DNA from 3 places in the Leuconostoc mesenteroides subsp. mesenteroides ATCC 8293 genome. Region 2 is predicted to be linked to each of the others. Evidence: riboswitches for the same ligand, from Rfam matches in the RefSeq annotation. Region 2 holds a riboswitch; each other region holds the start of a gene.
The links. A riboswitch is a leader RNA that binds a small molecule or an ion and turns the genes downstream of it on or off. The one in region 2 is predicted to bind thiamine pyrophosphate.
Positions count from the first base shown of each region.

Region 1: linked by a shared signal. The riboswitch ahead of LEUM_RS07110 (nucleoside 2-deoxyribosyltransferase) and the one ahead of LEUM_RS03745 (ECF transporter S component) in region 2 are both predicted to bind thiamine pyrophosphate.
Region 3: linked by a shared signal. The riboswitch ahead of LEUM_RS04550 (solute carrier family 23 protein) and the one ahead of LEUM_RS03745 (ECF transporter S component) in region 2 are both predicted to bind thiamine pyrophosphate.

Region 1 is NC_008531.1:1,447,703-1,449,978, forward strand. Features, by position in the region: gene LEUM_RS07105 (thymidylate synthase) at 1-550, opposite strand, end outside; gene LEUM_RS07110 (nucleoside 2-deoxyribosyltransferase) at 575-1,045, opposite strand; TPP riboswitch at 1,155-1,262, opposite strand; gene LEUM_RS07115 (phosphoketolase family protein) at 1,641-2,276, shown strand, end outside.
Region 2 is NC_008531.1:744,289-746,564, reverse strand. Features, by position in the region: gene LEUM_RS03755 (Nif3-like dinuclear metal center hexameric protein) at 1-216, opposite strand, end outside; gene LEUM_RS03750 (tRNA (adenine(22)-N(1))-methyltransferase) at 213-902, opposite strand; TPP riboswitch at 1,154-1,243, shown strand; gene LEUM_RS03745 (ECF transporter S component) at 1,562-2,143, shown strand; gene LEUM_RS03740 (thiamine-binding protein) at 2,140-2,276, shown strand, end outside.
Region 3 is NC_008531.1:934,681-936,956, forward strand. Features, by position in the region: gene celB (PTS cellobiose transporter subunit IIC) at 1-832, shown strand, start outside; TPP riboswitch at 1,008-1,097, shown strand; TPP riboswitch at 1,180-1,279, shown strand; gene LEUM_RS04550 (solute carrier family 23 protein) at 1,358-2,276, shown strand, end outside.

The DNA of each region.
Region 1 (2,276 bases), 700 kb from region 2:
CACTTACTATGCCTCGAAACGCATCATTTGCTCGCATGTAAGCCACCATATTGAGTTGGTTATTTCTAATTAAGAACTGCAATCCCAATGTGCAAGATACATCTAAATTTTGATTAATTGTTAATTCGTGCGCATCAAATATTTGGATTACTGCTCGTTTCGAATCAGCATCATTTAGCAGTTCTTGTTTAACGTTCTGCCATTGATTTAGGTTTTGTTCCCCAAAATGAAACAGCTTTTTGCCGTATGCCGTACCGGTTAGTGTTTGCCCGTCCATTGAATAATCAGGCATTCGTTTATTGTAATAGCTGATGTAAGACAAGCTATTGTTTCCTGTTAGATACCACAATGCCTCCGCAAAATTAAAGATAATATTTGTTTTTCTCGTTTGGCTATATACAATTCTCTGTACGGGATTTTCAATTTTAAAATGGACACCTAATTTTTCCCGACTACTAAATCCTCTGGGCTCATTGAAAAATTCTGCATGATGATATATTTCATTTAGTTCGGCTATATAGGCATCATCAAAGGTTTCATATGTTGTCATTTAACTCAACTCCCTCATTCAACGCTACTTTGACAATACTTTATTGTGTTGTAGATAATTGTCTATCACATTACTTATTTGTGAAAGGCAACTATTCATATTTTCGTAATAGATATACTCTACGTCCCCAATTACACCAAGACCACGTATCAAATATGCATAGTCAACATCATTCTTTAAAAGCAAAATAATCTTTTTATGAAATGCTGACGCCCAGCCAATTTCAATATGGGTACCTGGTGATGCTGGGCTACCCGGAAAAGCCATTAAAACATCACAATTTTTTATGGAATTAAAATCAGCATCTGTACATTGAGTGGGGGTCATCATTTCTAATCCCCAATTCTCTCGTTTGTGCGCATTATCCACAAACATTCCTTTATCTTCTAACACTTGCATTACTTGCTGAAGTGACTGTGTAGTTTCCGTATTGACTCGATTGTTTTGATTCAAAAGTTGTTTGAAAGGTGCGGCCAAAAAAACACGTTGATTCACAAAATTGCCTCCTAAATTTTCAACACATAGAAAAAGAACGTTTGCAATAATAACAGTTATATTGCAAACGCTCTTAGATATAGTATGGCTGTTTATATGATTGCAAAAAAATCATATATTCATACTTTCCTACGCTGCTTGCTACAGATCAGGTTCAAAGGGTTCAAAGATTATCTCTTCTCTCTCAGCTTTTTTAAAAGCACCCCTAGTATGTTAATTAATCGACTAATAACAAAATCGAGTGTAACACACTTGTTCAGAAGTATGCAAACAAATTATTTTATCAAATAGTAATGTTAAGACGCTAATTCCCGTTATGACGCGATTATAACCATAAAAGTCAATACCAATACATTAATTGGGTCGTACCAATTAATATATTGGTATTGACTTTTCAAAAAACAACCTTTACGATGAATATGTAAAAACACGGCTTGATAATGAATTGGTGTTCGCCAGGTTCAGATTAATTATCAATTTATTTCTGAACTTTTCACTATACTTTGCAAAGTTAATTTTATATCTTGCAATATTTTTTACGCAATCGTAGCATGCACTTTGTGTATGCATTGTCACAAATTGGAGGAAGTATCAAATGAATATCGATTCAACAGATTACCTGAACAATTTAGATGCCTACTGGCGAGCTACCAATTATTTGTCAGTTGGACAACTCTATTTGTTAGATAACCCATTGCTTAAGGAAAAGTTAACGGCAGAACAAGTTAAAATTCACCCAATCGGGCACTGGGGCACGATTCCTAGTCAAAACTTTATTTATGCCCATTTAAATCGTGCTATTAATAAATTTAATTTGAATATGTTTTACATTGAGGGGCCTGGCCATGGCGGACAAGTAATGATTTCAAATGCTTATCTTGATGGTAGTTATACCGAAGCATTTCCAGAAATCACACAGGATGAAGCGGGTATGCAGAAAATGTTTAAGCGTTTCTCTTTCCCCGGTGGCGTTGCTTCACATGCTGATCCTAAAGTACCTGGATCGATTCATGAAGGTGGTGCTTTAGGCTATTCTATCTTGCACGGTGCTGGTGCTGTATTGGATAATCCAGACCTCATTGCTGCGGTTGTTGTTGGCGATGGTGAAGCAGAAACAGCACCCCTAGCCACTTCATGGCATGTTAATAAATTTTTGAATCCTAAAAATGATGGTACTGTATTACCAATTTTGAATTTAAATGGCTTCAAGATTGCGAATCCCACAGTTCTC
Region 2 (2,276 bases):
CGCCGGGAAGAACATGACCTCATGGTGTGCCCATATAAAATTGACCTGATTATCAATTGCTTCTTGAACCACTTCTGGACGAACATCAAGGGCTGTCATTACTCGATGTACAGGCTGTTTAGGATCACCAATTTGCAGTCCCGTGGGGTCACCCTCCTCAGCTAATTGTTTCGGCGCAAAAAGTTCAATCTTGTCAATTAACTCTTGTGCAATCACTTGATAACCTCCTGAATTTGCTGATATTTTTTTTTCCAATCTTGATAAATGGGTGAATCAGCTTTTCCAGCAAATTCAAGATTTTCAAAAATTGTGTCGATACGATCCAATTCTTTCTGCCATTTAGCAACAAAAACTGACGTTTTTCTCTTTCGCAAGACAGGACCAAATTTTTTATCGAGGCTTGATAAACTTTGGGTGCCCTTTGTTGCAATCATAATTTCATAAAAGTGGTTATCCTCTTGTTCAATAACCTCGTCGTTAATTTTATACTGATGATTGTTTAGCCACGTTCGCACAATGTGCTCATCAGTATTAGGTTGTAGTATAAGCGTTTCAAAACGTTTTGCTCTTGAAAATCCCGCTTCTAATATATCTGTAATTAAGACACCACCCATACCAGCGATTGTGACCGTGTCAATATGATCCTCATCTTTAATTGCCGCTAATCCATTCGCCAATCTCGCCTCAAGTTGTGTGGTTAACGCTCTTCGAACAATTTCGTGCTGCGCATTTTCGTAAGGTCCTTTAGCAACCTCACCAGCAATCGCAAACGATATTTTGTTATTGATTAATAGATTAGCAGGTAAATAGGCGTGATCAGAGCCAATATCGGCTAACCTTGCGCCTTTGGGTACAAATGAAGCCACAGCTGCAAGCCGTGGTGAAAGATGAATACTGTCCATTTTCTATCCTTAGAGTTGTTTTTTTTACTCATTTTAGTATAACAAATAAGTCAATATCTCGCTGATATCATGTACTTTTAATTAATAAAGACCACAAATTATATCATACTCAAATTTCATAATTAAAAACATTAGAATGTTAGAAAATATAACATAATTTTGGGATTAAATTCTATTGCATACGAATAGTTTGCACGATAATTTGTCTTGTGTTACACTCTAGGCGTGAGCTTTTCACAAATAACTGAAAACACCAAAATCTGGGGTGCCGTCGCGCTGAGATAAAACCCATCACACCTGATCTAGTTAATACTAGCGTAGGGAGATTTACTTGAAAATGTATTAATGAACTGACATATCTTGACGGTACTATGTTTTGTAACGTTATCACTATAATATATGACGGTACTATGTTTTGTAACGTTATCACTATAATATATGATGATGAAATAACACAAGTTTGTTAAGTAACGTTTCTGCATTGAGATCATGACCACAATTTTTCAAGCCAGTCTTCCTTGTGAAGTCTGGCTTTTTCTAATTACACCCGATTTTGCGGTGATTTCGGTTACATCAATTATTAACCAATAAGTCATGTAAACAGTTGTATAGCTCATGCACCTATTGGTTAATATCGGAAATTTTAGGAGGTTTTGCAAATGTCTGCAAACAAATGGTCACTTCGCGATGTTATCTTCATCGCACTAATCGGTGTTTTTTTTGGATTTATATTTTGGGCTTGGGCATTTGGTTATAATGTCATCGCTGCCTTTTTAACACCATTTGGATTAAGCGCATATGCTAATGATGCAACATTGGGTCCTTGGCTAATGGCTGGTCCGATGGCTGGGTTCATCTTACGTCGTCCTGGCGCATCAATTATAGGTGAAACACTTGGCGGCACAATTGAAATGGTGTTTGGCTCTCAATGGGGTGTCATGAACGTTGTTTCTGCATTAATCCAAGGGTTTGGTACCGAACTTGGATTTGCTGTATTTGGCTACCGTCGTTGGGACAAAACGAGTTTGTCAATGTCTGTCATCACAGTTACCATTGTGACGTTTATTTGGGACCTGTTCCGTAATGGTTATGCTGACTACTCATTTGGTTTGTTGATTGGATTATTTATTACTCGCCTCATTTCAGCAGCTATTTTTGCAGGAGTTATCGTTTACTTCACACAAAAATTAGTTGCTAAATCAGGTATCCTAGAGGTCAATAAAAACGAGGTGGTCTCATGATATCAAGTATTGCGGTCCAAGTATTGCCGATGACAGCTGACACAGAAGAAGTCATTCGCATAGTTGATCATGTGATTGCTTATATTGACAAGAGTGGTGTCAACTATCAGGTAGGTGCTTTCGAATCAACTCT
Region 3 (2,276 bases), 190 kb from region 2:
GGCTATTTTAGCAGTTTGGTTGTATTCATTCTGTGTGAAACATAACTGGACGATTAAAATGCCGGATGCTGTACCGGAAGGTGTATCAAGATCATTTACGGCATTGATTCCAACTTTCGTTATTGCTTTTGTTGTACTGGGTATTAATGGTTCCTTAGTGTTACTCGGTACTGACATTTTCAAAATGATTGCAATACCATTTAGCTTCGTTACAAGCATGACTAGCACCTGGCTAGGAATTATGGTGATTGAGTTCTTGATTCATGCCTTGTGGATTGTTGGTATTCATGGCGCTAACATTATTTCCGCATTTATTACGCCTATCTTCTTAGCAAATATGGTAGCAAATTCAAATGGGGCTAACATACCGTTTGCTGGAGAATTTAATAATGCCTTTGCTATCTTAGGTGGCTCTGGTGCGACACTTGGATTATGCATATTTATTACTTTACTAGCACGTTCCGAACAGCTAAAAGTTTTAGGCCGAGCTTCAATCGTACCATCACTTTTCAATATTAACGAGCCGTTAATATTTGGATTGCCAATTGTTTATAATCCTTATCTAGCTATTCCATTTTTCTTGGCACCAATGGCAACAGCTTCCGTTGCTTATGCAGCCATTAACTTCCATATCATTCGGCCAATTGTTATTCAAGCACCATGGCCATCCCCAGCCGGAATCGGTGCATTTATTAGTACCGTTGATTGGAAAGCAGCAGTCTTAGCAATAATCTGTGTTGTAATAGCTTTCATTATTTACTTACCATTTATCAAAATATATGATACTAAGTTGTACAATGATGAGCAGGGGAAAACACAAGTACAGCCTTAATGACGAGGCATCAAAATACTGGTCTGTGTTTAGTAACAGACTGGTATTTTTTATATTCTCGACTGGCTGATTTGTGAAAGGTAAATTTCATCAGTAAGGATATCACTTAATGACAAACTTATGTGAAAAATAGAATGAATTACTTACATTTAATAGAAAATTTATGATACAATAATGCTTGTGCTAGGGGCGCCAAAATGGCTGAGAAGAACCCTTCGAACCTGAACTGATTAACATCAGCGTAGGAAAGTGCTACATTTTTTAACGTAGCATTTTTCTCTAGGTGAGAAAAATGTTTTTTTATTGCATAAAATGACTTGTTGAAAGGATTTTTTTGAAAAATGAATAATAATCACTAGGGGCGTCGCAAAGACTGAGATGATGTATATCGGTCCCTTTGAACCTGATCTAGTTAATACTAGCGTAGGAAAGTGACCAATATTTGATAACGACATGTACTGTTGTCAAAAGTGTCCTTTTTTATGTATTTAAGGGCACTTTTTTTATTGGAAAAGGAATTTAATTATGATGACACCAAAACATAATCGAATCATGGATCATGGCCTAGCTGGAATACAGCACGTGTTTGTTTCTAACGTATGGTTAGATCCAATTTATGTTGCCGCTGCCGCAGGGCTCTCACTGAACTTATCAACTAATCTTGTGAACACGATTTTTATTGTTTCAGGATTAGTCACGCTTACACAGGCAACAAAATTAGCGAAGCTGCCTATTGTTCAAGGGCCGTCAGCTGCTTTTGACGCGTTAATGATTAATGCTGGTAAAGCTGGTCAGTTAGCAACGGCGAGTGGTTCAATTTTACTGAGTGCACTCATTGTATTTTTATTGTCCGTTACAGGACTTATCAATAAACTAATCAAATTATTGACACCGGCAATTACCGGAACACTAATATTTTTGGTTGGTATTTCTTTATCTGGATTCACACTATCTGAATTCTTAGGTGGTTATCCAGGTGATAAAGGTTTCTCTTCACCAACAACACTTATTTTGTCTGTTACTACAGCAACTATTGTCATTCTATTGTCGATATTTGGTAAGGGATTTTGGAAGCGTTTTTCCTTTTTAATCGCGCTAATTGTTGGTGATATTCTAGCAGTTTCGTTAGGTGTCGTAGATTACAGCGTATTATCAACAAAATCATGGTTTGGCATGCCTCATTTATTGCCTTATGGATCGCTAAAGTTTAATTGGGTCATGTTTTTGACATTCTTTGTTGCCTATGTGGTTGCAGTGGTAGAGGCTTTAGGTGTCTATCAGGCAGCTGGCGATACTTTAAAAGAAAATATTTCACCAAGGCGCATTCAAAATGGTCTAATTGGCGAATCTGCGGGATCAATGTTTTCATCCTTGTTCGGAGGCTTTCCAACAACTGCTTTTGCTCAGAATGTAGGGATTTTAAACTTAACTGGCAATGTTTCGA